DNA from 3 places in the Paenibacillus sp. PK1-4R genome. Region 3 is predicted to be linked to each of the others. Evidence: riboswitches for the same ligand, from Rfam matches in the RefSeq annotation. Region 3 holds a riboswitch; each other region holds the start of a gene.
What was found. Region 3 has a riboswitch for S-adenosylmethionine ahead of mmuP (S-methylmethionine permease). Riboswitches for the same ligand answer to the same signal wherever they lie in the genome.
Positions count from the first base shown of each region.

Region 1: another riboswitch for S-adenosylmethionine. It lies ahead of metA (homoserine O-acetyltransferase MetA); the one in region 3 lies ahead of mmuP (S-methylmethionine permease).
Region 2: another riboswitch for S-adenosylmethionine. It lies ahead of QNO02_RS24995 (methionine ABC transporter ATP-binding protein); the one in region 3 lies ahead of mmuP (S-methylmethionine permease).

Region 1 covers NZ_CP126535.1:2,022,658-2,033,740, forward strand. Annotated here, with positions in the region: gene QNO02_RS08855 (MOSC domain-containing protein) at 1-36, shown strand, start outside; gene QNO02_RS08860 (ROK family protein) at 109-987, shown strand; gene QNO02_RS08865 (HRDC domain-containing protein) at 1,165-2,166, shown strand; gene corA (magnesium/cobalt transporter CorA) at 2,236-3,171, opposite strand; SAM riboswitch class I at 3,623-3,746, shown strand; gene metA (homoserine O-acetyltransferase MetA) at 3,983-4,900, shown strand; gene QNO02_RS08880 (PLP-dependent transferase) at 4,925-6,112, shown strand; gene QNO02_RS08885 (trans-sulfuration enzyme family protein) at 6,109-7,281, shown strand; gene mqnC (cyclic dehypoxanthinyl futalosine synthase) at 7,523-8,659, shown strand; gene QNO02_RS08895 (aldo/keto reductase) at 8,891-9,868, shown strand; gene QNO02_RS08900 (zinc-binding alcohol dehydrogenase family protein) at 9,865-10,878, shown strand; gene QNO02_RS08905 (YitT family protein) at 10,964-11,083, opposite strand, start outside.
Region 2 covers NZ_CP126535.1:5,749,299-5,760,381, reverse strand. Annotated here, with positions in the region: gene QNO02_RS25020 (putative polysaccharide biosynthesis protein) at 1-1,257, shown strand, start outside; gene QNO02_RS25015 (DUF2515 family protein) at 1,458-2,744, opposite strand; gene QNO02_RS25010 (thioredoxin family protein) at 2,887-3,231, shown strand; gene QNO02_RS25005 (COX15/CtaA family protein) at 3,611-4,549, shown strand; gene QNO02_RS25000 (Cthe_2314 family HEPN domain-containing protein) at 4,745-5,461, shown strand; SAM riboswitch class I at 5,591-5,731, shown strand; gene QNO02_RS24995 (methionine ABC transporter ATP-binding protein) at 5,858-6,892, shown strand; gene QNO02_RS24990 (methionine ABC transporter permease) at 6,893-7,552, shown strand; gene QNO02_RS24985 (MetQ/NlpA family ABC transporter substrate-binding protein) at 7,627-8,466, shown strand; partial or broken gene QNO02_RS30375 (DUF2167 domain-containing protein) at 8,766-8,945, opposite strand; gene QNO02_RS24980 (SDR family oxidoreductase) at 9,178-9,957, shown strand; gene QNO02_RS24975 (NifU family protein) at 10,096-10,341, opposite strand; gene QNO02_RS24970 (YuzB family protein) at 10,422-10,676, shown strand; gene QNO02_RS24965 (NAD(P)/FAD-dependent oxidoreductase) at 10,673-11,083, opposite strand, start outside.
Region 3 covers NZ_CP126535.1:6,026,443-6,037,525, reverse strand. Annotated here, with positions in the region: gene QNO02_RS26360 (VOC family protein) at 218-742, shown strand; gene QNO02_RS26355 (methyl-accepting chemotaxis protein) at 1,272-2,192, shown strand; gene QNO02_RS26350 (spore germination protein) at 2,342-4,054, shown strand; gene QNO02_RS26345 (spore germination protein) at 4,094-5,194, shown strand; gene QNO02_RS26340 (Ger(x)C family spore germination protein) at 5,191-6,393, shown strand; SAM riboswitch class I at 6,464-6,565, shown strand; gene mmuP (S-methylmethionine permease) at 6,658-8,070, shown strand; gene mmuM (homocysteine S-methyltransferase) at 8,048-9,115, shown strand; gene QNO02_RS26325 (outer membrane protein assembly factor BamB family protein) at 9,269-10,420, opposite strand; gene QNO02_RS26320 (hypothetical protein) at 10,454-11,083, opposite strand, start outside.

The DNA.
Region 1 (11,083 bases), 3.0 Mb from region 3:
TTAATGAAACGATTGTCCAAGCTGGAGAACAAGTAGCAGGGTAATTATAGTGTCATCAAGTAAAGCAATTCGAATTCCTTTTTAAACTAACTTGGGAGTGTGACTAACATGACGATCTTAGGCGCAATTGAAGCAGGCGGAACCAAATTTGTATGTGGTATTGGCACAGAAAACGGAGAAGTTCTGGAACGCGTAAGTTTTCCAACAACAACACCGGAAGAGACAATGGCTCAAGTGATTTCATTTTTTGAAGGCAAAGGCATTGAAGCTCTGGGTGTAGGTTCATTCGGTCCGATTGATCCGATTGAAGGAAGCCCAACATATGGCTATATCACAACAACACCAAAACCACATTGGGGACAGTATAACGTGATTGGCAAGCTCAAGGAGCATTTTGATGTACCGATGACATTTGATACGGATGTGAATGGTGCGGCACTTGGAGAAGCAACCTGGGGCGCTGCACAAGGTCTTGAGAGCTGTCTGTATATCACTGTGGGTACAGGTATTGGTGCAGGTGCTGTGGTTGGCGGTAAAATGGTCCATGGATTGTCACATCCAGAGATGGGACATATCATTGTACGCAGACATCCGGAGGATACATACGAAGGTTTCTGTCCGTATCATGGTGACTGCCTCGAAGGCCTTGCAGCAGGACCAGCCATTAACAAACGTTGGGAGCAACCGGCTTATGAACTGCCTGCAGATCATAAAGCTTGGGAGATCGAAGCACATTACTTGGCACACGCACTGATGAATTATGTTCTGATTCTCTCTCCGCAGAAAATTGTCATGGGTGGCGGAGTAATGAAGCAGGAGCACCTGTTCCCGATGGTTCGTAGCAAACTGCAGGAGTTGCTGGCAGGGTACGTTCAGCATCCGGCACTTCAATCCGAGATTGACCAGTATGTTGTCTCACCAGGACTTGGCGACAATGCAGGGCTGTGTGGTTCGCTGGCGCTTGCCAAATTGGCATTGAATAAGTAGAGCAATAAGGGATTGACGAATTTTACCATTGTGGTATGATATGGGCAACAGCATAGTACGGTTAATGAGGAAGCACCTCTCTTGCATGGATTTTGCAGGAGGGGTGTTTTTTTTGTGCTGCCTATAGGTAGTATCTCTAACTCGTATAAGCTGAATATTCAAAGGGAGGGAACGAAAATGGAAGTCATTTTCATGAACAGATTGTCCAGAATGTCAGATCAGAATGCAGAGTATGCACAGTTATGGGTTGGGGAAGAGGAAGATAGTTGGCAGCTGGGATGGAGTCGCTACGAGGAAGGAGAGCGTGAGGACAGCATCTGGTATGAAGGGACTTCTTGGGAGGAGCTGCTTCATATTTACCGTCATCAGCTTGCCATACAGATGAGTGAGGGGTATCGACCGCAGTTGCAGGGGTTATTTCATGAGAATGATGATCTGAAGTCACGCAGTTATGGTGGACAGCGCCTCCATTGTTACAGTGAGTTATACGGCAATGAGCAATTATATACGGATCTTTGCACATGGCGCAGGAAGAGAGCTGTGTCTGACCGGAAGGCACCGTATTTTATTGCAACCAATCGTCTGCTGCGTTTGATTAGTGCCTTTGTTCCGCAATCGCTGGATGAACTGATGCAACTGCCGGGCGTAGGAGAGAGCAAAGCAACTGAGTATGGTACGGAATGGATGGAGATTACAAACGGGTTGGAGCGTTCAACGACATTCCCGCTGGACTGGGTATACACGGCGCTGAAGGAAGAAGAGTATGAGAGTTGGTTATACAAGCAGAGAGAGCAGAAGTACAAGCAGGAACTTGATAAGTTCACCACGCGTAAGCAGGTGCTTGAAGGCATGAAGGAAGGGTATACGTTAGAGGAGATTGTTAATCGATCCGGATTATCTCGACGCGAGTTGGTTGAGCTGTTAGAGGCACTGGATCACGAAGGTTATGACACCGATTGTCTTCTTGATGTGGAGTTGGCAGTGATGCCAGAGAACGAACAAGAGGCCGTATGGAGTGCGTATGAGGAGCTGGGAGATACGTTCCTGAAGCCAGTATTACATAAGGTGTATGGAGGAGAGAAACCCGATGGAGGAAGTCTGGAGCAGGTCTATGAAAGACTGCGCATGATTCGAATCCGCTTCCGTCGGCACGCAGAGACAGAGAAGAATGTTGGTTAATGATTAGAATGAAAAAAGACGAGGCGTTTTTCCCGGAGGAGCGCTTCGTCTTTGTTATTTCATACCAGTTCATACCCAGTCTTTCTTGCGGAAAATGAAGAACATGCTCAGGCCCAGTGTAACCATCAGACCAATCACAACAAAATAGCTGTATTTCCAGTTAAGCTCTGGCATATTCGTAAAGTTCATGCCGTATATACCGGTAATGACCGTCAGCGGCATGAAGACCGTGGTAATGGCGGTAAATACACGCATGATCTCATTCGCCCGGTTCGCAATACTGGATTGGTAGGCTTCTCGCAAGTTGCCCATCAGGTCGCGATAAGTCTCAAAGGTTTCAGATATTTTTACAGCATTCTCATAGATGTCACTGAAATACTTTTGCAGTTGATCATCGATGAGACGCAGATCTTTTTTGTTCAGGGTGTTAATGACCTCTTTCTGAGGTCCAAGGACTTTTTTCAGCCACAGAATCTCACTGCGTAGCCCGATAATTTCATTCAGATGTGACTTTTTGGTGTGCATCAGAATGTCTTCCTCAAGTTTCTCGATCCGTGCTTCAATTCGGTCACCTACGGTGAAATAATTATCAACGATCAAGTCAACCAGCAAATACAACAGACGATCCGGTGTACTGATTTCCTGTTCCCACAGGATTGGTTTCAGTGTGCGCAATTCGCTGACCTTTTGCTTCGTAACACTAATAATGAAATGTCTGCCGAGGAATAAGTTCACCGCACGTAGAAATATCTCTTCATCATCGAAACGGATGCTATTAATCACAATAAAATAATGGTTCTCATAAATTTCAATCTTCGGACGTTGTTCTTCGTCACTAAGACAGTCTTCCACAGCCAGATCATGCATCAAGAACAGCGGCTGAAGTACCGCCAAATCGTCTACGTCTGCATCAATCCAGTAAAACCCTTCCGCTGGTGGAGTCAGCGCCTGCTGAATGTCGTCCACCGGAATAAATACACCGTTGTTTACCAACCGGATTTTCATCGTTAATCTACTCCTTCTGCACCCGCCAACTTGGCGGATATTATCATTATGGGCGCAAAAAGAACAAATCAGCCGGTCGGCAGCGGAGCCTGGAGATCAGGGCTGCGTTCACTATATAATCAAACGGAAGTCACGTCCCGCTGCCGGCATGCTGATGTCAATTCTCTATGCAGTTTGTCGGAATTCGGCTGCCAGTCAGGCCTCGGGTCGCCATCCATTTAATATGTCACCTCTCACATAAGGGTTTATAACACCTTGTTTAGTATACCGCTGGTACAAGGTGCTTTCAAGCGCAAAAATGTGTCTATTTCGCGCCCTGAGGCAGTGTATGACAACGGATGATGAACGGTTCCGATCTGGGAAGCAGACATCGAACTGCATCTTGACGTGAGGGCATTAATGTAATAAAGTAGACGGTGAACCATATTTAATTACAATCTAATACAGCGAAATCTTATCAAGAGTAGGTGGAGGGACTGGCCCGATGAAACCCGGCAACCGGCGGTATACCGCACGGTGCTAATTCTTGCAGCGACTAAGTGTCAAGTGGCACTGTTGTAACTGAGAGATGAGAGAGGCGCATATCTTTTTTACATATGACCTTTCTCGAAATCCGAGGAAGGTCTTTGTTATATGCCCCGACTTCTCAGCAGTGATTTTCGCTAAGGAACTTGAGGTTGTTTGTAACGTTGGATGAAAGAGCAATTCAATGTTTTTACAAGCTCAAGGCAGTCTATACCTGTATTGATGTGAAGACATCAAGCCAGGGGTGGCTGCATCTATCTATGCAAAAGGAGGAGTTAGACTTACTATGCCAATCAAAATACCCGATACTCTACCAGCAAAAGAAGTACTTGAAGGAGAGAATATCTTCGTCATGGATGAAACTTCTGCATATCAGCAGGATATTCGTCCACTCCGTATCGCTATATTAAACCTGATGCCCACAAAGGAAACGACCGAAACACAATTGCTTCGTCTGGTGGGAAACACGCCTATTCAGGTGGATGTCGTTCTCGTACATCCCAAATCCCATACGTCGAAGAATACGTCTCAGGAGTATTTGGATCTGTTCTATAAAACCTTTGATGAGATTGAGCACCGCCGTTTCGATGGAATGATTATTACGGGTGCCCCGGTGGAACAGATGGATTTCGAAGACGTGAACTATTGGAATGAAATCCAGGAGATCTTCGAATGGACCAAAACCAATGTAACTTCAACCCTCCACATATGTTGGGCTTCCCAGGCAGGTTTATACCATCATTTTGACGTACCCAAGGTTGCACTGGATGAAAAGTGTTTTGGCGTTTTCCCACATACCATTAATAAACCACATGTTCCGTTGTTGCGTGGATTCGATGAAGTATTCAACGTTCCACATTCCCGTCATACGGAAGTGAGACGCGAAGATATTGAAAAGAATGAGAATTTAGAGATTTTGGCTGAATCCGAGGAAGCGGGGATTTTCCTGGTTGCTACCAAAGACGGCAAACAGATTTTTGCCACAGGACATGCCGAGTATGACCCGTTCTCATTAAAGTGGGAGTATGACAGGGATGCAGCCAAAGGGTTGGATATCGCATTGCCTAGACATTATTATCCGAATGATGATCCTTCCCGTGTGCCACCGGCTACTTGGCGCGCTCATGCCAACTTATTATTCTCTAACTGGCTCAATTACTATGTGTATCAAGAAACACCTTACGATATTGGCCCGCAAATCTAATCGAGATTACAGGAGGATGCAGCAATGGAAGACAACAACAAGTTGAAAATCGAAAGCCGCTTAGCACAAATTGGGTCCATCAATGAACCGGTAACAGGCGCCATTAACTTTCCGATCTATCAATCCACTGCGTTTCGCCACCCGAAGCTTGGACAAAGCACGGGGTTTGATTATATTCGTACGACTAATCCAACCCGTAAAGTATTGGAAGAAGCCGCCGCAGCGCTGGAGTCTGGTGATGCAGGGTTTGCCTGTAGCTCGGGAATGGCCGCGCTGCAAACGATCTTTGCCATGTTTGGTCAAGGGGATCATCTGATTGTATCGCTGGATCTGTATGGTGGAACCTATCGTCTGCTGGAACGTATTCTGTCCCGTTTCGGCGTAACGGCAAGTTATGTGGACACGAATGACATTGCAGCACTGGAGAAGGTTCGTCAGCCGAATACAAAAGCTGTATTTATTGAGACACCAACCAATCCACTGATGATGATCACCGATGTGGAAGCCGTTGCTTCCTGGGCGAAAAGTTACAACCTGTTGACTATTGTTGACAACACGTTGCTGACTCCATTTTTCCAACGTCCGATTGAACTGGGTGCCGATATCATCATTCATAGCGCTACCAAATATCTGGGCGGACACAATGATGTGTTGGCCGGACTAATTATTACCAAAGGTGAAGCGTTATCTGCAGAGATGGCGTTCCTGCATAATTCCATTGGAGCGGTATTGTCTCCAAGTGACTCCTACCAGTTGATGAAAGGTATGAAAACGCTGGCTCTTCGCATGGAGCGTCATGAGCACAATGCACTTACTATTGCCAAATACTTGCTTGAGCACCCAGCGGTGGTTGAAGTATATCATCCAGGTCTATCCGATCATCCGGGGTATGAGATACAGAACAAACAATCCACGGGTAACACAGGTATCTTCTCTTTCAAAGTGAAGGATGCACGTTATGTTGAACCATTGCTGCGTCATATCAAACTCATTGCTTTTGCCGAAAGTCTCGGCGGAGTCGAATCACTCATGACCTACCCAGCGGTACAAACGCATGCGGATATTCCGCTTGAGATTCGTGACGCCGTAGGTGTGGATGACCGTTTGCTCCGGTTCTCCGTAGGCATTGAACATGCGGATGATCTGATTGCAGATCTCGGCAATGCGCTGACAGCTGCACAACAGGAAGTGGAAGGAGGCGTGCACTCATGAGTGAGTCCAATAACAAACCCAATTCCGAGTTGAAATTTGATACCAAATTGCTCCATTTTGGAGATGAAATTGACAAAACGACTGGAGCATCCAGTGTACCGATCTACCAAGCATCAACCTTCCATCATTTTGATATCTTCAATCCGCCTCAGCATGATTACAGTCGTTCGGGTAATCCGACACGTCAGGCTTTGGAAGATTACATCACATTGCTGGAGGGCGGTGCACGAGGCTTTGCCTATTCTTCGGGGATGGCTGCGATTTCAAGCGTGTTCATGATGTTCTCCGCAGGGGATCACATGATTGTAACGGAAGACGTATATGGAGGTACGTATCGTTTGCTTACTTCCATATTAAGCCGTATGCAGATCGAGACAACCTTTGTAGACATGACCAACATTGATGAAGTAAAAGCGGCACTCAAGCCAAACACCAAGGCAGTTTATATGGAAACACCGTCCAACCCTACACTGCGAATTACGGATATCGCTGCCGTAACTGACTGGTCGAAGGAACATGACCTGATCACGATTCTGGATAACACCTTTATGACTCCGTACTATCAGCGTCCAATTGAGCTTGGTGTGGACATCGTCGTACATAGTGCTACGAAGTTTCTCGGAGGTCATAGTGATGTACTGGCAGGGTTAGCCGTTGCTCGTACGGAATCACTTGGCGTACAACTGAAACAGTTACAAAATGGACTTGGAACTGTACTCGGGGCACAAGAATCCTGGCTTCTGATGCGCGGGATGAAAACCTTGGGGGCTCGCATGGCTCATAGTGAACGGAGCACAGCCAAACTTGCGGCATGGCTTAATGAGCGTAGTGATATTACCGCTGTCTTTTATCCTGGACTGGAGGATCATCCGGGCCGTGAGGCACATGAGCGCCAGTCCACAGGATATGGAGCTGTCGTTTCATTTGACGTCGGTTCAGGCGATCGCGCAAAAGCAGTTCTTAACCGGGTGAAGCTACCCATTGTTGCTGTAAGCTTGGGAGCTGTGGAGAGTATTCTATCCTACCCAGCCATGATGTCTCATGCGGCAATGCCAGCTGAGGTTCGCCGTGACCGTGGCATTACAGATGGTTTGCTGCGCTTCTCCGTAGGTCTGGAAGATATCGAAGATCTCATTGTAGATTTGGAGCAAGCACTTCAGGAATCCTAGTAAAAGTGGATGACCGAATACGCCGATGCGTATCACTTAATCTCGAATAAATTCCATTCCATATGTAAAAATTTTTACTTATTTTTAAAGCACCTGTACATAAGGTGCTTTTTTTCACATGTAACCTGTGTTACGATATGTGGAGTACAGAAATACGATGTTGCCACCAGAACTTGCTTCTCTTGAACAAGTTGGGACGGATCGTTATATAATTTCTCTTCATGAGGGAGGCTTTTTTACGATGAGTACGGTAGACCGTATCTTAGATAAAGCCCTTCGGGGCGAACGTTTGGACTTGGAAGACACGATTGAGCTATTTGAATCGAATGAAGTGGACAAAATCGGGGCAGCTGCTAATGTTATTATGAAACGCATGCACCCTGAACCATACAGAACATTTGTAATTGGGCGTAACGTCAACTACACAAACGTGTGTGATGTGTACTGCCGTTTTTGTGCTTTCTACCGGAGACCTGGTTCGGATGAAGGTTATGTGCTTCCGGACGAAGTTATTTTCCAGAAGATTCAGGAAACGGAAGATGTGAATGGTACCGAGATTTTGATGCAAGGTGGAACAAATCCAAACTTGCCTTTCAGCTATTATACAGACCTGCTGAAAGCCATCAAAGAGCGTTTCCCGAACATCACGATGCACTCTTTCTCCCCAGCGGAGATTATGAAAATGGTTGAGGTTTCCGATGGTCTTACGTTGGAAGAGGTTGTTCGTGCCATTCACGAAGCTGGACTGGATTCTTTGCCAGGCGGCGGCGCTGAAATTCTGGATGATCGCACACGTCGGAAAATCAGTCGCTTGAAAGGTTCATGGCGCGATTGGATGGACGTTATGCAAACTGCACACCGCATCGGCATGAACACCACGGCAACGATGGTTATCGGCCTTGGTGAATCAATGGAAGAGCGTGCATTACACTTGCTGCGTGTACGTGAAGCTCAGGACGAATGTATTGCGAACAAGTATGATTCCGAAGGTTTCCTGGCGTTCATTCCTTGGACTTTCCAGCCAGACAATACCAACCTGAAGCTGGAGCGTCAGACTCCAGAAGAGTACTTGAAGACTGTAGCCATCAGCCGACTGGTGCTGGATAATATCAAGAACATTCAATCCTCTTGGGTAACCATGGGTCCGGAGATTGGTAAGAAGTCGCTTGAATTTGGCTGCAATGACTTCGGTAGTACCATGATTGAAGAGAACGTTGTATCTGCTGCTGGTGCAACATATAAAGTTAACATTGAATCCATTCTGCGTTTGATTCGGGAGTCCGGTTATATTCCGGCACAACGTAACACGCGATATGACATCGTGCGCATGTTCGACGAAGAGAATTCCGTGCATGAAGATTTCGTAATGCAGAACTAATCCTGATTATTTGAATACTACTCCCATAAATGCTGATCGTTAGATAAGTATTTATGAAACCAAGCCCGCTGACTACTCCGTTTGGAGAGACGGCGGGCTTTTTGATTTGTTTCTGCGGATTGAGGTCATCAAACAGTACATGTTACGCAATTGGCGATATTTTATATTGAAATTGAACTGTTACAATGAAAGGGAACTTGTGTAGTCAGACACGCTGGAAGGGGTAAACCGATGAAGAGAAGAATACTTGGCAAGACGGAACTGGACGTACCTGTATTGAGCTTTGGAGCATCCTCACTCGGTTCTGTATTTCGTGACATTGACCGGGACGAAGGGATTCGCACTGTACATGCGGCCGTAGATGCGGGGATGAATTACATAGACGTTTCACCTTACTACGGCCTGACAAAGGCGGAGACAGTGTTGGGTGAAGCGATCCGCAGCTTGCCGCGCAGTTCATATATGTTATCAACCAAAGCCGGACGGTACGGGGAAAATGAGTTTGATTTTTCACGTCAGCGGATTCTGGATAGCGTGCAAGAGAGCCTGGATCGACTGCATACAGACTATATCGACATTCTGTTCCTGCATGATATTGAATTTGTGCCAGCAGAGATCATCGTAGAAGAAGCCTTTCCAACGTTGCTGCGACTGAAAGAGCAGGGAGTTATACGACATGCGGGCATTTGTGGATTGCCCTTACCGTTGTTCGAGAAGGTTCTGCCGCAGATCGATGCGGATGCGATCATCTCGTATTGTCATTATTCATTGAATGATACCTCATTATTATCGTTATTGCCCTTGTTGGAAAAAAAAGAAATTGGCCTCGTCAATGCTTCGCCTCTTTCTATGGGCTTGTTGAGTACCCGAGGTGCTCCTGCCTGGCATCCGGCAGATGATCGGGTGAAAGAGCTCTGCCTGAAGGCAGCCCGCTTCTGTGCAGAACAAGGTAGTGACATTGCCAAGCTGGCCGTGCAATTCTCCACGTCGAATGAACGAATTCCAACAACACTGGTGAGCAGTGCCAGCCAGCGCAATATCCTCAATAATGCAGCCTGGATAGAGGAACCGTTGGATCAGAGCCTGCTGGATGAAGTGCTGCGCATTTTGGCTCCATTGCATAACGAGACGTGGTCAAGCGGACGACCCGAATATAATATTAAGCCAAGCAACACGACAGCTAAAGCATCCAAGGGGGAACAACGATGAGAGCCATTGTATGTGAAGAAATAGATCAATTGAAGCTCCAGGACCTGCCTCAACCGGAACGAGCAGAAGGAGAGGCGTTGGTTGCCATTCGGCGGATTGGGATCTGTGGAACGGATCTGCATGCATACAAAGGCAACCAACCATTCTTTACCTATCCTCGTGTTCTGGGTCATGAACTGGCGGCTGTTATTGAAGAGATCGGTCCGAACGATGCAGGGCTACAGCCAGGGGATCAGGTAAGTATTATTCCGTATCTTCATTGTGGTCACTGTATTGCATGTCGCAGTGGAAAAACCAATTGTTGTGCGTCCATGCAAGTCATGGGTGTGCACGTAGACGGAGGCATGAGAGAAAAAATCAGCGTGCCTGTCTCACATTTACTCTCAGCAGAAGGTTTGACGCTGGATGAGACGGCAATGGTAGAACCATTAAGCATTGGAGCCCATGCCGTCAGAAGAGCAGGAATTAAACCTGGTGAGCATGTGGTTGTGATTGGAGCTGGCCCTATTGGATTGGGCGTGATGGCATTTGCCAAACAGGCGGGGGCGCGTGTTATCGCTGTTGATCGTAATCTGGACAGACTTGAGCTTAGCCGGACTTGGGCTGGAGCCGATGACCTGGTCCAAGCTAATGAACATACTGTACAACAAGTGGCTGAAATCACGGGGGGCGACTATGCTACGGCTGTCTTCGATGCAACAGGTAACGTGAATTCCATGAATGAGGCCATTCAATATGTTGCGCATAGTGGTCAACTCATTTTTGTAGGACTGGTGAAAGCGGATATTACCTTTCATGATCCTGAGTTTCACAAGCGGGAAATGAGTATCCTGGGCAGTCGGAACGCAACCCGTGAAGATTTTGAACAGGTCCTGTCCACCTTGCGTCAAAAGAAATTAAGTATGGATGGGTATATCACACACCGAGTGGAATTTGATGAGTTACCTACTGCAATAGACCAATGGTTATTGCCAGATTCACATGTAGTCAAAGCTATCGTTGAACTATAATATCAATTAATTATAAAAACAGAAAAAAACGCTCTCTGACCTTGTTGAACAAAACTGTTCATCCATAGGGTAAGAGAGCGTTTTTTTATTTTTCCGGATTCGTCATAATACCCGCATGTGGATCAATGTGACGAACAATGGACTTCAACCAGATCATCTCCAGCACATGTACCTCATAATAAAGTGCACCCGGGATCTGCCTGAT
Region 2 (11,083 bases), 280 kb from region 3:
ATTCGCGCCTTGGCTCCAGCCTTGCTGCTGTTCCCTGCCATTGCGATGATGCGTGGATATTTCCAGGGACGCGGCAACATGACAGCAGGTGGTATTTCACAGATTGTGGAACAGTTCGCCCGTGTAGGTACAGCCATTATCGTGGCTTATGTCATGCTGCAATGGAATTATGATGACCAAACGATTGCTGCGGGTGCCTCATTTGGCGGGGTATTAGGAAGTGTGGGTGCCTTTGGTGTCATGCTGTACTTCACCTTGAAGCTGCGTCGTAGCGACCGTGCGGCCCAATTGAATTACGAACGTGCAGAACAGTTACCGATGCGAGGTATCTACAGTGATATCTTCAAGCTGTCTATTCCAATTGTGCTGTCCTCACTTGCGGTTCCAGCCATTAACTTCATCGATTCATCCCTTGTGGTACCACTGCTTAGTGGTCAGATCGGACTCGAAGAAGCGACTGGCGTACTTGCGATCCTTGGTGCGAAGGCCCAAAGTATTGCGGGTATTCCTCCGATTCTGGCTATCGCTTTGAGTCAATCGTTGGTGCCTGTCATATCGGCAGCATTTGCCCGCAAGGATGAAGCGCATCTGAAGAGTCAGGTTACACTTGCGTTGCGCATTTCGATTCTGACAGGTATGCCGATTGTCATTGCACTTTGTGCGGCAGCATATTCGGTTAACGGATTGCTGTTTACCAACCTGGATGGAACACCGATCATTGCCTTGCTGACATTCGGTACCATTTTCCAGATTACGATGATGACCACCAACTCCATTTTGCTTGGGGTAGGTAAACCGCGGATTACGATGGTCAGTGTGGCAGCGGGTGTTGTAGTCAAGCTGATTGCAAGTCTGATCCTCGCGCCGATGTTTGGCATATACGGCATCATTATTGCAACGGCCCTTTGTTTCCTGGTTATCACATACCTGAATCTGCGGGTCCTTCGCAAAATCGTTGATTTCTCCATCATGGGAGATCGTTGGAAAGGGTTTATCGTTACGGTGCTGCTTGCAGCAGGTGTAGGATTTGCAACGAACTGGATTGGGAATACGATCTTTGGACTGTTCCTGCCAGCACGTGTATCCTTCCTGTTTACCTGCCTTGTGGTTGGTGTGCTTGTTGTGGTGGTGTATCTGGTTCTCATGGTTGTGCTGCGTGTACTGCGCAAGGACGAGCTGGGCAGTTACCCCCGTATTCTGCAAAAAATTCTTCGTCCACTTATGCGTTTTCAACGTGGAGCTGGGCAAAGAGGTTAAGAATGCAAGGAGCATCATTCAAGCTCCAATATTTTGTGAAAATAGGATACAAGCTCTGTCTGCTGTTAAGCGGACAGGGCTTTTTGTTTAGCTAAGGCGAGCTGAGCGACTGAACTCGACATTAGCCCAGCAAGCGAGGATTAGCGGTACATCGGGGTATCATATCATCCGTCTTTGTCTGCTCTATATGATTTTTAGCATTAGTGTGTGATGGCTTTAGCATCATGAGCCAGTGCTGTTTTCAGCATGCCATACCGGTGTTCGTGACTCATCTCAAACAGCCATGGCCGACGTGGTGCCGTCAGATAACCGAGACTATCCCGAGTCTGAAGCCAGTCATGTCTGGTGATCGGTTCATAAGGCGTGTCCCCCCATACGGAAAGCAGTTCCGGACTATATAATCGTTGCCCTTCTGGAAGCCATTCCTCATCCAGTAACGCCTGAGCGTATAATGTATGATCACCCGCCTCGTCTTCACGATTGGTAAACAGCCCAGGCCAATATTCGGCACGCGAGCCACGATGGGGAACCAAACGTGCGAACTCCAACACTTGTGAGTGTACTTGCTCCACGCCAAACAACAGGGCATATAGCCCTTTGCCAAACATGATTCGCTCATCCAGCTTGCCAAAATGTTCAATGACGCGTCCTGCGAGTCCTGCTCCCCGTCCAAGAGGAAAGACGATATGATTCAGACCCGCCAGATTATGCAGATGGAATGCGGGTTTGGAAAGTACCTCTTTTTGAAAATAAGGATGCTGCACCACCCGGCTCTCGATATAGTTCTGCTCATTAATAATTAATGCCACACTAAGCAGTGAACTGCACCGTTCCAGCCAAAAGCGTTCCCAAAATGGCGTCATAAACGCCGATACGTGAAAGTGCGACAAAAGATGGAAACAGCTTCGTCCGATCCGGCGACTGTTCATATACAGCAGAAGCTGGGGATAGGCATCCTGGAAAATGAGTGCATTACACCGCTCCAGCAGCCGGTACATATGCTCGCGATCGCTCTGATTCTGTAGATTATGCATCAAGTCACTCTGAAGATCTGTCATGTGATATCCACCGTTGCGAGACACCATATGGGCCAGCAGTGCCCAATGCAGTTCGGGATATTGCTCATAACATTCCAGATAGGCTGCCGTGCGGGTGATATTACTCCGATTGTGCTCCTGGGTCAGTGTCTTAATCTCTTCCAGAATGATGCAATCTTCTTCGCAGACGAGTGCACTTTGAACCTGGTCCGTGCGTGCAAAAGACTTGCCGCTGGCAGGTAACAAACGCTCCACCTCAGACTGTAAGGCAGCTGCCGTATCTGTATCCCACTCGATGTCACGTAATGGGTGACGAAGCTGTGCTGAAGCTTGCCATGCAGCCTGTTTGCCACGCCAGATTTCCCGGGCAGCACCCGGAATGGAACGGACAATCTGCAGGAGGGACCCGTGATGTTGTTCGCTGGAAGAATCGGTTCTGGTGGAAGTCATGATGTGACATCCTTTCATGAGGTTCTGGGTTTAAATTCACAGACCATGTGGTTTATTCTAAGTATGCGCTGATTATTTGACTTCCACTCGCCAATTTGCTTCACTTAGGGTAAGACAAGGTACAGAAAGGGAGATGAACCGAATGGAACAGATTACTTCCAAACCGGCTTTTGATGTAGCCATCCAATCCCCACGTTTGACGATTGCCGTATTCAAGGCAGACTGGTGTGGTGACTGCAAATACATCGATCCGTTTATGCCTGAGGTTGAAGAGAAATATGCACGTGAACTGACTTTAATTGAGGTCGACGTGGATCAGGTTGGAACCGTTAGTGAAGAGCAGAATATTCTTGGCATTCCGAGCTTTGTGGCGTATACAGATGGCCGCGAACTCGTACGGTATGTGAACAAGCTGCGCAAGTCGAGAGAAGAGATTGAGCAGTTCCTGGATCGCGCAGTCGAAGTGTACAACACGATCCATAAATAATGTTATATAAGTTCAACTAATGAATATTTACACAGACACACAGACACTGTCTCCGTTATTGTGTAATGTTTCATTGAACTTATATAAAAGTATGACAGGTTCATGTTGTAAAAGGGTATACTAAAAGAACGCCATTTCTCTTGAAATAGGGAAATGGCGTTTGTATGTTCGGCATGTTCTATGCAAGAGACGTTTCTGTACATAACTCCAATGACCTGTGGGTCATTATTTCACCAGACGTTAACATTTTGTCACAAAGCGCGACGTCAATGAACATTTTATCCGGTATAATGAATTTAGTTGTGAAATAAGTGTCAAAGTACCGAAACAAGCGGAGAATATTCTTCGCCATCTTAAACCAACAGCGGGTGAGAAAAAATTGAAACACTTAACTTTGTTTAAATGGTTAACCGTATTAACCTGTCTTGTCATGTTTCTGGCCACTTTTGGTGGAGGCATCGTAACCAAAACGGAATCTGGCCTTGGCTGCGGAACGGAATGGCCTTTATGTAACGGAAAACTCGTTCCGGCGCATACTGTGGCTTCACTTATTGAATATTCCCATCGCGCTGTAAGTGCACTGGCTGGACTGTTGTCCATTGCCTCGTTTGTTGCTTTTCTGCGGTTTGGCAAGTCACGCCGTGACCTGCAATTGTTTTCTTTCTTAACTCTGGTATTTGTTATCGTCCAGGGAATCATGGGGGCTTTTGCCGTTGTCTTCTCCCAATCTTCAGCAGTCATGGCACTGCATTTTGGCTTTGCACTGATTGCTTTTGCCAGTTCTCTAATGATGGCGCTGGGCATCAGGCAAGAGGCAAAAGATGGCGGATTGGAGCGACTGAATAAATACCCTCGGGTTAGTAAAAAATTCAGGAATCTGGTCTGGTTCTCCACCATTTACACATATCTCGTGGTATACACGGGTGCATTTGTGAGTCACACGGATTCTGCCGGCGGATGTTCCGGATTTCCGCTCTGTAACGGGCAGATTATTCCTGAGCTTTCGGGTGGGGTAGCGGTTGCTTTTGCTCACCGTGCAGCAGCTGCGTCGCTCGTGATTGTTATTGCAATCCTGGGTCACTTCGCTTACCGTAATCATCCGGACAATAAGGAAATGCGTACTCTGGGTGTGGTATCCGTTGTTCTTATTCTGATGCAAGTAGTCATTGGTATTTTCATGATGGTGACAATGAACCGTCCGGAAGTATACATGTTCGTAGCTCTTGCTCATATGCTGGATATCGCCATATTGTTCGGAGTCTTAACGTATATGAGTTTCCTGGTGTACAAGCTGTATCGCCCGGTTAATCGTTTCTAAGATATAGATTCACTTTTTCAAAGGTACTTGGGCTAAATATGAAAGTCCACCATCCAGTGATGTACATCATTGGACAGGTGGACTTTGTTTGATGTCAGGGGGATCAGGGCAACCTATGGCAAGCAGCAATTACACGGATTGGATGATGTGTTAAGGTGATGAATTCTTGTTGATTTGGAAAAGAGGAGGTTAGATATGCTGCGAACGTTGTTGGGGGAAAAGCCACGTATAAACGAAGGTAAATTGAAGGCAGCGATGGACGCAATGGCGCATACGCTTGAGCTATTTCAACGACAAATGCATGTGGACCATGATCCCACGCATGACTATCGGAAGCTGTATGTGTGGACTCAGGGACTCATCTCCTCACTGGATGAACTGGAGCAAAGCTGTTTCGCTGCTGCTCATTTTCGCAAAAAGGTCGTTGCAGGTTCAACGGATGATATGACGCCGACTGAAAAAGCCGAGTATGCTCGGTATGTGTATTTCTACAAAGATGGCTTTATCCGCTGCTTTGCCATTCTGGATAAAGTCGGCACCGTCTTAAATGAAATATTCCAACTGAATACGTCAAATACCAAAGCGCATTTTTCCTATTTTACTGTGTTGAGGCAGTTCGATTATGTGAGGGAGCATCATGATCTTGCGTTGCGATTGATTCAGATCAAGGACTCTTATCGTGAGCCGATGAGCAAGCTGCGCAAACGTCGTAATATGGAAATTCACTACATGAACTCCGAAATGCACGATGACCTGTGGCAGTTACACCAGACATTACAAGGTAAAGTGAAGTTGGAGGATCTGAATCAGCATGTGCAGGAAATGCGTCAAGGCGTCGATATGGTCTGTGAAACGTTAACAGCCTCTTATAGTTATATCAATAATATATGGAAAAGAAATAATTCCCTTTGACAAATCGGAATACTTGGAATATACTGAGTTTCAATCGAATGTTACACGGATAGAACTGATATTTCGGAAGTTACGTTCACATTATAAAGCATAAACTACATGAACTTATAAAATCCTACAACAACATATTTCTTATCGAGAGCGGCGGAGGGACAGGCCCGATGAAGCCCGGCAACCGATTTGTAACGACATGATCTTGTATCATTCGTTATAGATGTTAGGTGCTAATTCCTACAAAATGGTGCAAGACACGATTTTGGCAGATGAGAAGGTATATTCTTTCACGTGAAGAGCCCTCTTTGTATCTGCAAAGGGCTCTTTTTTTGTACTTTAAGGGGAGTTTTCCTTTAGATCGGGTAAAGATACATGTAGGTGGTTGGAAAGGGGCAAGTGCGATTGATTGAATTAAAAGGTTTAACGAAAACATACGGCAAAGGGGCAAAATCTACAACAGCGTTATCCGAGCTGAATTTGAGCATCCAAAAGGGCGAAATCTACGGAGTGATTGGCCATTCTGGAGCGGGCAAAAGTACATTGATTCGCTGTATTAATTTGCTGGAGCGCCCTACGGAGGGTGAAGTATGGGTTGACGGGATCAACCTGACTGAACTGAGCAAAACCGAATTGCAGCAACAGAGACGCAAGATCGGGATGATTTTCCAACACTTTAATTTGTTATCCTCGGCAACGGTATATGACAATGTAGCTTTTCCACTAAAACTTGTGAATACACCCAAAGATGCCATTGATCGCAAAGTGAAGGAAATGCTCGCACTGGTTGGTCTGGAACACCATAGCAGCAAATATCCGGCTCAATTATCGGGTGGACAGAAACAACGTGTCGGGATTGCGAGAGCACTTGCAAGTGACCCAAATGTACTTCTCTGTGATGAGGCTACTTCGGCACTTGATCCGCAGACGACAAATTCAATCCTGAAGTTACTGCTCGACATTAATGAAAAGTACAACCTTACAATTGTGCTGATCACACATGAGATGCATGTCATTCAGAACATCTGTGACAAGGTAGCTGTCATTCATCAAGGTGGCATTGTGGAACAAGGACCTGTAACAGAAGTGTTCCTGAAGCCGCAGCACGCGATTACGCGGGACTTCATGATGCGTGACCATGAAGCTGGACTTGCCCTAGAGGAGACGGCTCTGGCGAATGCAAGCATTGAATTGCAGGCAGGTGTTGCTTCCAAACTTGTGAAGATATCTTTTCTGGGTAACAAAACGTATGAAGCGATTTTGTCCAGGACGGTACGTAAGACGGATGTGGATTTTGCCATCCTGCAGGGTACAATCTCTACGATTAAACAGGTGCCTTATGGACAGCTGACCGTTCGGTTCGAGGGTGATTCAATTGCGATTGATCGGACGATATCAGAATTGACCGCAGAGGGACTTGATGTGGAGGTGCTTCGTTAGATGGATTTTTCAACCGTACGTTGGGAAGAGGTTGGTAAAGCTTCCATAGAGACACTGCAAATTCTGGGTGTATCAGGCTTGTTTACCGTTATCTTTGGTTTACCACTCGGAGTTCTGCTGTTTATGACAGCCCGATCTGCTTCGATCAAGTCACGGACGGTGTACATTATATTGTCCTTGATTGTAAATATTTTGCGATCAGTTCCATTTATCATTTTGATTGTTGCTCTTATCCCATTCACTCGTTCACTCGTCGGTACAGCTACAGGTGTGTTAGGTGTTATACCACCTTTAGTTATTTCAGCAGCTCCTTACTTTGCTCGATTGGTGGAGACGACGTTGCGAGAAGTTGACCGGGGTGTAATTGAGGCGGCGCAGTCGATGGGTGCATCAACCGGACAGATTGTAAGACGGGTATTACTGCCTGAGGCGTTACCTGGTTTGGTTGCCGGGATAACCATTACCATCGTTACACTCGTCTCTTATACGGCAATGGCGGGCATGGTTGGTGGTGGAGGTCTAGGAACGCTAGCAATCAACTATGGGTATTATCGTTATCAAAATGAAATCATGATCATATCCGTAGTGTCGATGATTATTCTAGTGCAAATTCTCCAGATGGCCGGAGATCGTTTGGTTACATTTTTCACCAGGAAATAACACATAGATAACATGATGGCTATGCATTCGTGCGGACGCCACATGAAAAAATGATTAGAGAAGGGGTTTTACACATGAAAAAATGGTCTTTCGCTCTACTTAGCCTTATGTTGATTGCAGTTCTCGCAGCTTGCGGAAACAACAAGGACGCCGATAGCGGCGCAGACAATTCAGCAGGTGCACCACGTACAGTTGAATTGAAAGTTGGAGCTTCACCTACACCACACGCAGAGATTCTGGAAAGCATCAAGCCTGAACTGGAAGCACAAGGTATTCGTTTGCAAGTCGTTACGTTTAATGACTATGTACAACCCAACCAGCAACTTGCTGACGAAAAATTGGATGCAAACTTCTTCCAGCATCAGCCTTATCTGGACACAGAGAATAAAGAACGTGGATTCAACCTCGTTGCTGTAACACCTGTTCATGTTGAACCTTTTGGTGGATACTCCAAAAAGATTAAGTCTTTGGATGAATTGGCTGACGGCGCAAAAGTAGCAATTCCAAATGACCCATCCAATGGTGGACGTGCTCTGTTGTTGCTCGCGAAAGAAGGCATCATTACGCTGAAAGACAACACAAATATCACATCTACGATTCAAGATATCACAGCAAATCCGAAGAACCTGGATATCATCGAGCTGGATGCAGCCATGATGCCTCGTCAATTGGATGAAGCGGATCTGGTATTCATCAACGCCAACTATGCGCTTGAAGCGAACCTGAATCCGGCAAATGATGCTTTGCTGATCGAAGATCTGCAAGGTAACCCATATGCTAACATTCTCGTTTCCCGTGAGGATAATAAAGATGCAGATGCAATCAAGAAACTGGCTGCTGCACTGCATTCCGAAGAAGTTAAAACATTTATCAAAGAACGTTATAAAGGTGCAGTTGAACCTGCAACTGAATAATTCACGATATGTATGACATGATGTGAAGCTATATAAAATAAGCCGTATATCTCTCCAGAAGAGATATACGGCTTATTTTATGTTTCCTGAGTCTGTGCTGATGTGGGGATCAACATAAGTCAGAGTTTTTCCGTTTTATCAGCGCTATAGTGATGTCCAGATTGACGGTAGTAGGACAATTCATTTTGATCAGCATACTGCTGTTCATTTGCTTCTTGCAGATACATGCTCTCGGAAGGAGAGAGTTTTTCTTCTTCTCCATTTGAGCTTTTGATTTTGTATCTGATCCAACCGATTAGTCAGAGAACGACAACCAGGATCAAGGCCCATCCTTTTTTGAGCAAAAGAAAAGCACTGAATTTCTGGGAAGCCGTGTACCCGATCCCGCCCATCAGAAGGCTGTTGAGCCCTATGGTGGATGTTTTGTCAGTCGAAGCATTGTACTCCTTGTAGGTATATCCTGCATTGATGCTAAGTTGATTAAGGACAGTGCACTCAAATTTTGATCGTCATCATGGATATGACCTGTCTTCACGTACTCAAACACAACATACCACGAGCCGAATTCACTATTGCTGGTTAGGCTTCCGATTTGAATCAAGATATATCTGGAATTAAAGGTGGATAACCCCTTGTGGATAAGCAAGTTGTAGGAGGACGATAAATCTTTTATACTGGATAGTGACTGCTCTTTGAAGAGGGGGGATGAACGTGAAGGGAAAGATTGCCCTCATAACGGGAAGTGCCAAAGGTCTTGGTAAAATGACGGCCCTCAGTCTGGCAGATCAAGGGTGTCATATTGCCCTCAACTATGTACACAGCAGAACAGAAGCTGAGGCTTTAAAGGCTCAGATTATAGCCAAGGGTGTACGGTGCATTGCCATCCAGGCTGATATATCCAAGATGGAAGATATCTCTTCATTGGTTGAGCAGGTGGAAGGCAACCTGGGCAGCATTGATATTTTGGTGAATAACGCAGGTCCATTTGTCCGTGAACGACGATTATTTGCGGATTATTCTGAAGCTGAGGTCCAGATGCTTGTGCAGGGAAATCTGTTGGGACCGATGTTGCTGGATCAGCGTGTATTGCCAGAGATGAGACGCAAGCAATGGGGACGCATTATCCATTTTGGCTTCAGTCATGCTGGAGAAGCGAGATCTTGGCCTCATCGCGCCGTATATGCGGCTGCCAAGGTGGGTCTGGTATCTTTTACAAAGACACTCGCGGTTGAAGAAGCCCCGTATGGAATTACGGTTAACATGGTATGTCCAGGTGACATTCGTGGTGCGAACAAAGAGAAAACGATTGATGAAATGTCAGGCATCACCGACGAGGAAACGCCAAGAGGGCGACCCGGTAGCGGTGAAGATATTGCACGAGTCATTACGTATCTGTGCCTTGATCATTCCGATTTTATAACAGGCAACATTATGGATGTATCTGGAGGACTTGATCCGATTCGTCCAACCATACAGCGCGAGGATACTTAAAAGGTGAATTGAAGGATTGTACGTGGAAACGGGTCAAAGGGACAGATGAAATGGACTCTCTGCATATGCACACAAAAAAAGAGCCCTCCGCTTCATGCGAAGCGAAAGGCTCTTGAGGTTTATTTCGTGAAGGATTGATTAGAATACTTGTACGACTTCTTGTACACCCTCAACTTCTTCGAGAAGGGCACGTTCAATCCCGGCTTTTAAGGTAATGGTGGAGCTTGGGCAACTGCCGCAGGCACCGACCAGTTTCAGCTTAATGATGCCGTCCTCCACGTCGACCAGTTCCACGTCACCGCCATCGCGCTGCAGGAACGGACGAAGTTTATCAAGCACATCAGATACCTCATCATACATGGTGCTTTGTGCGTTTTCGCTCATATTGTTCAACTCCTTTCCTTCCTATATTATATTACAAATGGCCACAAATTAAAATGGTCAAACAAAGCAGGTGAACTTAAATGAGACCGATTATTGAATTTTGTGCCAATAATATGCATTTTGGCACAGATGAAGTCATGGATCAACTGGAAGAAAATCCAGACTATGACGTGATTGAATACGGCTGCCTAACCAACTGCGGCCAATGTTCTATGACTCCATTTGCACTGGTGAATGGCGAAGTTGTCATCACGGACAAAGTGGAAGATCTATATAACGCCATTTTGGCCAAAATTGCCGAAGCCGATGTCTGGGACGAGCTCGATCTCGACTAACCGAGATGGCGCTTGGACATCCAGAGCACACCACTTTTCAAAATACGAGGTACACGTCCCATCATGGACGTTTTGCCCATCAGCCCAAACCCAGACTTCTTGCCGAGTGCACCGAGTGTGCCACGAAGCTTGAGTGGATGTGGATTGGGCTTTTCGCCTTTCCAGAGGGCATGCTGAATATGGGCGATCTGCTCACCCTGCACTTCCGCAGCTTGACCGCTAGGTGCATAAGGGACACTCGCACAGTCACCAACGACATATACATCGGTATATTCCGGGATTTGGTAGTATTCATTCAGGACGACACGTCCTTGAGGGTCTTTGGTCACGTCCAGATCCTGTACCACTTTTACGGGCTGAATGCCTGCAGTCCACACGACAGCATCCGTTAGAATCTGTTCATCCCG
Region 3 (11,083 bases):
TGTAAACCTGTAACTAACTTAAAAACATCAAAAAAAGAAGAGCCATGGATATCATGCGCTCTTCTTTCTTCGGTTTCTATGCAAGGTCGTTTGAACAGCCATCAGGATAAGTGAGACAGCTCGATGGTTATAGCAGACCTCTTTTCGTGTAAATCATATAGGTACGGATGTCGCCGTGTACAAGCAAGTTTAATGGATAAAGGAAAGAAGGGATAACATGATTACGAGAGGAATCGACCATATTGGAATAACTGTACCGGATATGGAGCAGGCGACACTATTTCTACAACAGGCGTTTGGAGCTCAACTTGCCTATGACCATATAACGCCGGATGATCCCCCACAGGAAGGACCTGAGGCAGAGCGTAAATTAGGACTGCGTTCAGGAGCAAAGGTTATTCATATTCGGATGTTATCGCTCGGGGAGAGTGCCAGTATAGAGTTATTTCAGTACGCGAATACAGCGCAATCAGAGCCAGTTAGGGCATCGGATTACGGATTGCAGCATATGGCGTTGTACGTGGACGATATGCAAGAAGCTGCACGACACTTCAAGGAAGCGGGCGGGGTGTTGCTAACAGAGCCTGGGGCGTTGACCGGTTATATTGAAGGCGGAGAAGGCAATCAGTTTGTGTATGGAAGGACACCTTGGGGGATGCTGATCGAGCTGATCTCCTATCCTGCGGGCATTCAGTATCCGAATCACAGTGAAGCGAAGCGCTGGACACCACGAAAAAAATAATAAAGATGAGACTGGATAAGAAACAGGACGATGCACGACAAATCGTTCTGTTTTTCTTGTATATAGGGGCTAAACGGTTACTAAAAAAACAGAAATTATGTTACAAATACTGAAGTGTATACCTCTTTGCCTTATGTTACGATACGTACAAGTAGATACAGAGATATTTTACGGATAAGATAGTTAATAACGTCTCTTTTCTGGACGATGAACATGCTCCGAAAGTATGTTGATGGAAGCCTTTTATCCAGGATATTGAAGAAACATTGAAACGAAGGAACAACTATATATTTTGACTGAACAGGTTTGCAATAAAGTGCAGGGATACTACTACAGCAAGCCATTGTCAGCGGATGAGGTGGAGCAGATTTTCTTTTGAAAAAATAAATAACAACAGGTGATCCAAAATGCTGCAAATCGGGTATCAATAGTAGAGCCATCTAGAACCTGATGGATACATATTTTATTGTGATCGTTGTTTGCTAGTTAAAAGGCTGTCTATTATGGAATGAACTGTGGGGGTTATCAAGTGCCTATATTAGCTATGGAAAAGAAAGATGTTGTCACCGATGCACTGGTCATCAAGGCGATGGAGAAAAGTCTGGCTATTATTCGATTCGATCTGGATCGACGGGTAACTTATGTGAATGAAGTTTTTGCCCAGACCATGGGATATACGGTAGATGAGATGTATGGAATGAAGCATCAGCAACTATGCTTCGGTAATTTTGCGAATACCCCGGAATATGATGCTTTTTGGAATAGTATATTAAATGGTGTCAGCTTCCAAGATAAGGTTGAACGCAAGGATGCAAAGGGGAATTCCGTATGGCTTGAGGCGACGTATATGCCGGTGTACGATGAGATGAATCAGAAGATACTGGGTGTCTCCAAGATTGCCACCAACATCACCAACCGTCAGAACAACATTTCGGTCGTAGTGAATGAGCTGAAAACGATGTCTCATGAACTAAATGGGCAGGCAGATGTAGGCATTGAACGCAGTCAGGAGTTAATGTCCAGTATCTCCTATATCTCAGAGGTGTCGGCTACTAACCGTGCAACGCTGACTCATTTGCAGGAACAGGCCGGATCGATTCAGGGTGTGGTACGAACGATACGCGAGATTTCGTCTCAGACGCAACTGCTCGCGTTGAATGCTGCCATTGAGGCTGCACATGCAGGAGAATTTGGACGAGGATTCGATATCGTGGCCAAGGAAGTTAAGAAACTATCCGCAATGGTGGAGAGTTCGATTAATGAGATTCGTGATAGCGTTACCGGAATAACGAAGGAGATTGGTAATATCACAGGCGGTACCAAAAAAGTAGAAGAATATGTGGAGCAGAGCCAGAAGCAGATTGAGATCGCATTGAATGATTTTACAGCAATTGCTGCTTCAGCTCACTTGTTGGATGCCAAAGCGGAGCATGTGACCAGAATCGTATAATTATAGAGCAAATAGTGGTTCCTAATACAGGAACCGCTTTTTTTTGTCGTTTAGTACACAAAAAAACGGGAATTATTGTGATCAAACGGGGACACAATACTTGGGAATACCTGCAGCTTCATCATGCAGAGAAATGTTGGGGTGGGAACATGTGGTCAACAATTGTATCCTACGTGCCGGATTGGTCCATATGGATTCAGGCATTCTTGGTCTTCATCATTCCAATTGGTATTACATTGAGCACACGCTGGATCAATGCTGCCATTAAGCGCGGAAGCTTCTCTCGCTCGAAGCAATCGTCCGTATCCTCGAAGGATATCTCGCCAGCAGCCAAAGGGCAGGGTGAAGGGACCGAAACAGGCCACTATGCCAATATTAAATTAACCGAAAAGTACAGCATAAATCTGACGAGTGTGAAAGAAAGCTTTGGTCTCAATGCAGACGTGCATATTCGGGAATTTATTATTAGGGGAACGAATACACGGGCTGCGGTGATCTATACCGAAGGCCTGGTAGATCAGGACTTAGTTGATGATCACTTGATTACACCGTTGATGTTCGAAGGTGTTCCTCTACTTAAGCAGGAGGGTTTCCTTCATCCAGACAACGCACACTTACTGTCGGCATATCTGCAAGATCAATTACTTCCTGTCAGTCTGGTTGAGGAGACGAAGTCCCTCCAAGAACTCGCAGTTGGTGTGTTGTTTGGGAAAAATGCACTGCTGGTTGATGGTTTGCCGGGTGCTTTATTAATTGGAGCTCATAAGATCAAAACACGTGGTGTAAATGAACCCCTGTCAGAGGGGCTGCTTCGTGGGCCACGTATTGGTTTTACAGAGCAATTAAGCGATAATACAGGCATTTTGCGTCGTTATGGAAGTGATCAGAGCCTGTTTATTAAGAAGTATGAAGTGGGTTCACGGATCAAAAAAGATTTGGCGATAGCCTATATTCAGGATATTGCCGATCCCAATCTCGTGGCTGAAGTATGCAAGCGAATTGAAGAGATGGATATGGATTCGATGTTGGAATCAGGTTATGTGGAACAACTCATCGAAGACAGTACCCTGAGTCCTTTTCAACAGGTACTGAATACGGAAAGACCTGACCGGGTGATGGGTGCCCTTCTGGAAGGTCGAGTGGCAATTTTGTTGGATGGAACGCCGTTTGTATTAATCGTACCAGTGACCTTTAGCATGTTGCTTCAGTCTCCCGAGGACTATTATGAACGCTGGATTCCCGGAACATTTTTGCGAGTGCTACGTTTTATGGCCGCGATGCTGGCATTGCTTGCTCCTGCGCTCTATATCTCGTTTATCTCGTTCCATCCGGGTCTTATTCCAACGAAGCTGGTATTGACGATTATTGAAACGCGGACAGGCGTGCCGTTTCCTTCGATCATTGAAGTACTGATCATGGAACTTTCGATTGAGATTCTGAGGGAGGCAGGGATACGGCTGCCTAAACCAATTGCGCCAGCGATGGGTATCGTAGGAGGTCTGATTATTGGCCAAGCAGCGGTGCAAGCGGGAATAATAAGCCAATTCCTGGTCATTGTCGTTGCGGTAACAGCCATCTCTTCCTTTACGATTCCGGTCTATAGTGCGGGATTAACGCTAAGAATTCTGCGATTTGCCGCTATGTTCAGCGCAGCCGTACTTGGATTGTTTGGCGTGGTTATGTTCTTTCTGCTTGTGTGTACACATCTGGCACGACTCTCAAGCTTTGGCGTACCTTATGTTGCACCAGCGGTACCTTATCACATGAATGAATGGAAGGATTTTGTTATCCGTGCACCGCTAAATATGATGAGAATGCGTCCCAAGATGACTAATCCGATAGATGATGATCGGAAAAAATAAATGGAATTGCATCTACTGAAGGTCTGGAGGTGAACTAAAGTGAATGGCTCCCAAGGAAAGCTAACCACGACACAGGCCGTTGTAATTATTGTCAATTACATGCTTGGTGCCGGGATATTGACGTTGCCTCGAACGACTAGCAAAGCTGTCGGAACACCGGATGTCTGGATTTCCATTATCCTATCTGGATTCATTATCATAGGTGTCGGAATAATTCTGGTTACACTGTGTCGCAGATTTCCGGAGAAAACCGTCTTCCAGTTCACTCGTGAGATTACGGGCAGCTGGATTGCTTACATACTGGGATTGTCTATGATTATGTATTTCATAGTGATTGCCGCATTCGAAATCAGAGTTATGGCTGAAGTAACCGGGATGTATCTACTCGAACGCACCCCCACCTGGGCAATTGTGATGGTCTTCATGTGGATCGGTGTATATATGATCTCAGGCGGGCTTGGCGTTATCGTACGCGTGTTTGAGATCATCCTTCCGATTACGATTATTATATTTGTGATTGAAATTTTGCTTAGTAATCAGCTATTCGAGATAGGCAATTTGAGACCCGTGCTCGGTGATGGGCTTATGCCCGTTTTCCATGGGTTGAAGCCTTCACTATTATCTTATACAGGCTATGAGGTGATGTTAATCATGACTGCCTATATGAAAAATCCGAAAAAGAGCAATAAAGCGATGACCTGGGGGATACTCATATCCACTATTATCTACTTGATCACGGTGGTGATGGTTATAGGCAGTTTATCGCTCGATGGCATCAAAACTCGAACTTGGCCAACGCTGGATTTGGTAAGGAGCTTCGAAATTCAGGGTCTGATATTCGAGCGTTTTGAATCCTTATTGCTGGTCATCTGGATTATGCAAATCTTTTCGACTACAGCTATTACACATTACTGTGCTTCGGTGGGTATTCGTGATTTGTTTCGTTCCAAAAAAATCAAAGGCATCATGTACGGCCTGCTTCCGTTCATTTATCTGACAGCAATGATTCCCAAAACCGTGGATGATACCTTCAAACTAGGAGATATGCTGGGCAATGTGTCCGTATTTTTGTTTGGCATTTTACCTCTGGTACTACTGTTGTTAAGTCTGATTCGCAAAAAAGGAGGCAAGCATGCATGATTCCACTCCGTATGTTGTTACGCTTAGCCACTGTATTATGCATTCTCTTAACGATATCCGGATGTTGGAGCAGTCGGGAGATAGAGGATCTAAGTGTCTACGTCGGTCTTGGGATCGATATCGGCAAAGAGACGGAATTTGAGAAAGACATCGCTAATCAGGGAGGAGCGTATTCCAAGCAGAACAATTTGACGGCCACGGTACAGATTGCTCCCGGTAATTCCAGCAGTCAAAAGAGCCAACAATCCGGTTCGCCTTCTTCTGGTAAAACGTCCTATTCCAATGAACAGCTTACCGGAGATTCCTTGCTGCAAATCTTTCGTCAGTTTGCACTGAGGCGAGATCATCCGCTCATCGGACATCATCTGAAGGTCATCGTTGTGTCCAAGGATATTGCCAAAAAGTATGGTCTGGATCAGCTGCTGGATTTTGTACTTCGGGATAACGATATTCGCCCTAACTGTCTGGTGTTGATTAGCCATCATCGCGCTGTTGATGTACTGACTTCAGATGATCCTTCCCGGATTCCAGCATTTTATCTGACAGGCATTACCGGTAATTCGTACTTGTCCAACAAAATCCTGGACCCTGTTCTACTCTCCAAATTAGATGCACAAATGCAATCTGGTTCCAGCTTCTTGCTCCAAAATGTACTGAACTCCAATGGAGAGGACAAATTCTCCGGTGCCAGTATCTTTGATGGGAAAACGACAAAATTCATCGGGGAACTCAGCCAAACGGATCTAGAAGGGCTATCGTGGATCAGACCTAAAGAAAAAGGAGGCATCTTGAAGACATACAATAAAGCGGGATTCACCGTGGTATATGAAATGAAAAAGAAAAAAACAAAAATAATTCCAAAAGTGGTTGGCGATGATATTTCATTCCATGTGAAGACTGAATCCGAAGGTTGGTTGATGGAGGATTGGCGTGCTCCCGAGGAAGAGGAAAAAGGTGCTTATCTCAGAGAATTGGAAAAAGAATTTGCTGAACTGGCCGAACAACAGATTCGACAGGTGTTATACAAACTTCAGCATACCTATAAAGTAGATGTTGCGGATTTTCGGGATAGCTTGCGTATCAAAGAACCCAAAACATGGAAAAAAGTCAAAGACGATTGGGATAAAATTTTTAGCACCGTGCCGATCACGTATGAGGTAAAGACCACCATCACCAATCCGGGGTCTTCCACCGAATAGCGAGGTGTGCCATTTATTATTTAAATGTTGACACATTCATGATAGATCGCTATATTAGTAAAAAATCATTTTCTTATCCAGAGAGGTGGAGGGACTGGCCCTTAGAAACCTCAGCAACAGATCTGAAGGATACTGTGCTAATTCCAGCGGGTGAAAGCCTGATAGATAGGAGCGTTTGTTTTTATTTGTCAGTAACGGCGCACTCTTTAGGCAGAGTGGGTCTTTTTTGTTTTTTCTGGATGAAGAAGTAGGGGAGCAGCAGGTATGGAGAACAACAACGACAAAGGGCATTTTCAGCGGAAAATGCAGGCACGGCATGTGGTCATGCTCTCTCTAGGAGGAGTCATTGGAACGGGATTATTCCTCAGCTCAGGTTACACCATTCAGCAAGCGGGACCACTGGGAACCATTCTGTCCTATCTGATCGGAGCCATTGTTGTATATCTGGTGATGCTCTGTCTTGGTGAACTGTCTGTTCATATGCCAGAGACGGGAGCATTTCATAGTTATGCAGCCAAATATATCGGACCGGCAACAGGCTACACGGTGGCTTGGTTATACTGGTTAACCTGGACTGTTGCGCTTGGCTCCGAATTCACAGCCGCCGGATTGCTGATGCAGCGCTGGTTCCCATCGGTCAACGTATGGATATGGAGTGCGCTCTTTGCACTGATGATCTTTCTGTTCAACGCTTTAACAGTGAAATTATTTGCGGAATCCGAGTTCTGGTTCTCATCTGTAAAAGTAGTGACGATCGTAATCTTCATTATTATCGGTGGCGCAGCCATGTTTGGTATCATTCCCATGGCGGATTCTGAACCGGCTCCATTTCTATCGAATATTACCGCATCCGGGTGGTTCCCTCATGGGGCTACAGCGATATTGATGACTATGCTTGCTGTAAACTTTGCCTTCTCAGGCACCGAGTTAATCGGCATTGCCGCAGGAGAAACGGAGAATCCGGAAAAGACGATTCCAAAAGCTATTCATACAACGCTGTGGCGTTTGGTTATTTTCTTCATCGGAACGATTATTATCTTGTCGGCCTTGCTGCCCATGTCGGATGCCAGTGTACTGGAAAGTCCGTTTGTAGCGGTAATGGAGCGGGTGGGAGTACCCTATGCAGCAGACATTATGAACTTTGTTATTCTAACGGCGATTCTCTCTGCTGCCAATTCGGGCCTATATGCATCTTCACGGATGCTCTGGTCTCTGGCTGATAAAAAAACAATCTCTCCGTGGTTTGCCAAACTGACCAAACGCGGGGTACCGCTGAATGCACTTCTGATCAGTATGGTGGGTGGTGCACTAGCTTTGCTGTCCAGCATCATTGCACCAGGTACCGTGTATATTACTCTGGTCTCCATCTCAGGTCTGGCTGTCGTTGCGGTATGGATGAGCATCAGTGCCTCCCAATACATGTTCCGCAGACAATATATCCGGGAAGGACATGCGGTCAAAGATCTGGTCTACCGCACACCACTGTATCCGGTGGTACCAATTGTTTCATTTATATTATGCCTGGCTTCATGCATAGGTATTGCCTTTGACCCGACACAGCGAATTGCGCTGTATTGTGGGGTTCCGTTTATCGCAGTATGTTACGCTGCTTATTATCTGACAGAACGTGTGAATAAGAAAAGAGGACAAGTACATGACGCAAGCACAACAGACTAACCCCATAGAACAGATCCTGCGTGAACATCCGGTCATGATTCTGGATGGAGCGCTGGCAACGGAACTTGAACAGCATGGATGTGATCTCGATGATCCACTATGGTCTGCTCGTGTGTTGCTTGAGAATCCGGATGTTATTGTTCAGGTCCATGCAGATTATTTTCGAGCAGGAGCCGACTGTGCGATTACATCCAGTTATCAGGCGACGGTGGATGGTTTCCGCAAGAGAGGGATTGATGAACAGGCAGCACTGGAGCTGATCCGCAAGACGGTGGAACTGGCTGCACAGGCGAGAGATGACGTGTGGGCAGAAGTGCAGGACGGTTTAGTAGGGAGAGAAAGCTCGACAGGTCAGCTTATAGGAGTTCCTTCGGTACGTTCCGAGACCGTGGAGAATGAGGAGCATATAACAGATCGTACAGGGGATCGCGAAGAAGACAGTCTTCGTCCACGTCCAATTATTGCCGGGTCCGTTGGACCGTACGGCGCCTATCTGGCGGATGGTTCAGAGTATGTGGGACATTACGGCGTGTCGGATGAGACGCTTGCCGCATTTCACCGTCCACGTATGGCGGCGCTGATTGAAGCGGGTGCTGATATTCTGGCGTTTGAGACGATTCCTTCCCTGCAGGAAGCACAGGTGCTGGTTGATGTACTGAAGGAGTTCCCTCATGCGTATGCTTGGTTATCTTTTTCTTTAAAAGACGGGACAAGCATCAGCGAGGGCACACCGCTTGAGGTATGTGCACAGACGTTTGGCTCCGAGCCGCAGATTGCAGCGATTGGCCTGAATTGTGCTCCCATGGAAGTGGTGACGGAAGCAGTGGGTATTTTGAGCCGTACCAGCGATAAACCTGTTATTGTGTATCCGAACTCGGGAGAAGTATATGATGCAGCAACGAAGACGTGGAGCGGACAGGGTACATGTGGCAGTATGAGTGATGCTTCGGAGCAGTGGGTTGCTGCGGGCGCAAAAATTATTGGTGGCTGTTGCCGTACTACGCCACATCAGATTGGTGAACTTGCGAAGAAGTGGCGGAATTAAAAGACTTGATGTAGGGTTGTACCCACTAGAGTACAACTAAATATGAAGAAGCCCACACGATCCATTAACTGGATTGGTGAGGGCTTTTTTTAGTGATTTAGCGTAAACATTAACATGAGGGAGGACATTCCTCGTCTGCTGCTTCTGATTAAGCTATTTAATTAACTGAGTGCTAACTAAGGTACGACCTTCGTCGCTTAGGATGTACAGACCCGTTGTGTTATTTAAAAATAGACGTTCCTTATTAAAATCAAATTCGCCATTTTTGTAAGTGTACAAAACGTTCAGGTTGCTTGTGTCCATAATAATTAGTTCTAGTTCATCTTCGTCATTCTTTTCAGATGTAAACATCAAACTTGTGCCATCCAAAGCCATATTGGGATATGATACTGGCAGGTATGCCTTCTCAGCAATTAATCTACCTGAAGATGAATATAGCTTGATTCGTTTATTTTTATAATCCACAAATATAAACCGATCTTTCAATGCAAAAAGCTCTGTTGAATTTTCTTTATAAGGAAGTTGTTTTGTCCACTTTAGCTGCCCCGTGCTGTTATAGCCTTTAAGCGTTAATGTTTTTTTGTAGATATTATAATATAGTAATGTGCCGTCAGATAGACTCTTAATCCCATTGTAACCTCTACCACCAGTGATCGTTTTAATTTTTTTTCCGGTTGTCAGGCTAATCAAGTATAAATCGGGATGATCGCCAAATGTACTGCCGACAATCACATCACCATGAATCTGTTGCATAAAATATGGAACCTTGAACTTTCGGCTTAAATTTCCGTTGGTATCATAATAGTAGAGTGTACTGCTTTTTGAATCATCAGAGTCTGCAATCACATACAAACTTCCATTTTCGCCTGGAATGGCTGACTCAGCCGAGTATAGTCTCCAATCTTCTGGCGGTCCGGGCAGAGAAGCTGTCCAACGGATCTGGCCCGTAGCTATATGCTTGGCATTGACTTGATTATCGTGGAAAATAAACATATATCCATCATCGGATAGCGTGTACTCGTTGTCCGTTGGAATCGACCAAAGTAGCTCCCCTGTTTTGGCATCCACACTGTCGATATAATAATCATTATTCTTGTCTACTTTAGTTACGAGCAGACTTTCATTCCCCATGGCATCTGTAACACTCTTCATTGAATATGAGCTTGTTGCACTCTGTCCACCGTTGGTAATATCATACCCCCATTGCAATTGCAGCAGATCTTTAGCCAGAGCTGGCTCGGATGGGATTGCAAGGAAGAAGCATAGGCTGGCTATAAGCCAATAGTTGATTCGCTTTAAACTCATGATTGGTAGACTCCTTATGTAATGTTCTCTGGATTATGGAAGTAACTGATACTTTCTTATCGTCTGCCCGTCAGAAGGCAGGAAAAATAATTCATTTTGCTTATTGAGGAACAATTCATCTCGATTAAACCGTACATCGTTCCAATCGTTCTGTGACACCCGATAGAGCTCTCTCAGATTATTTGAATCTCTAATCACGAGTTCTATTCCCTGTTCGGTGTATTGGATATACATAAAACTCTGTAAATCGATTGCCATTTTTAGAGGGCTATTTGGCTCACCTTGCATGTAGAAGGAATTTTCATTGACTCCTGTAATGAATTTTCCATCCGAATTCATAAGCATGATATTGCCTGCGGTTTGTTCCAGATACAGCACACGATTATGGATGATAAATATCTCGGGAGGCCCCTTTTTAAAAGAAAAATCATACTTCCATTTCAAAGCTCCCGTAGGCGAGTACGCCCTCAACTCAAGTTCACGGTTATTGATAAACTTCCGGGTTATTAGGGTTCCATCGTCCGTAACCCTATTCCCGTAGGGCAAGGTTGTTTCATTGGTCAGCACCGTTAGCTTCTTACCTGTAGAAAGATTAAAAACATGAGTATACGGACTTTTGTTGCCCGGTTGACCTAAAATAAAATTGCCTTCTATTGTGTAATA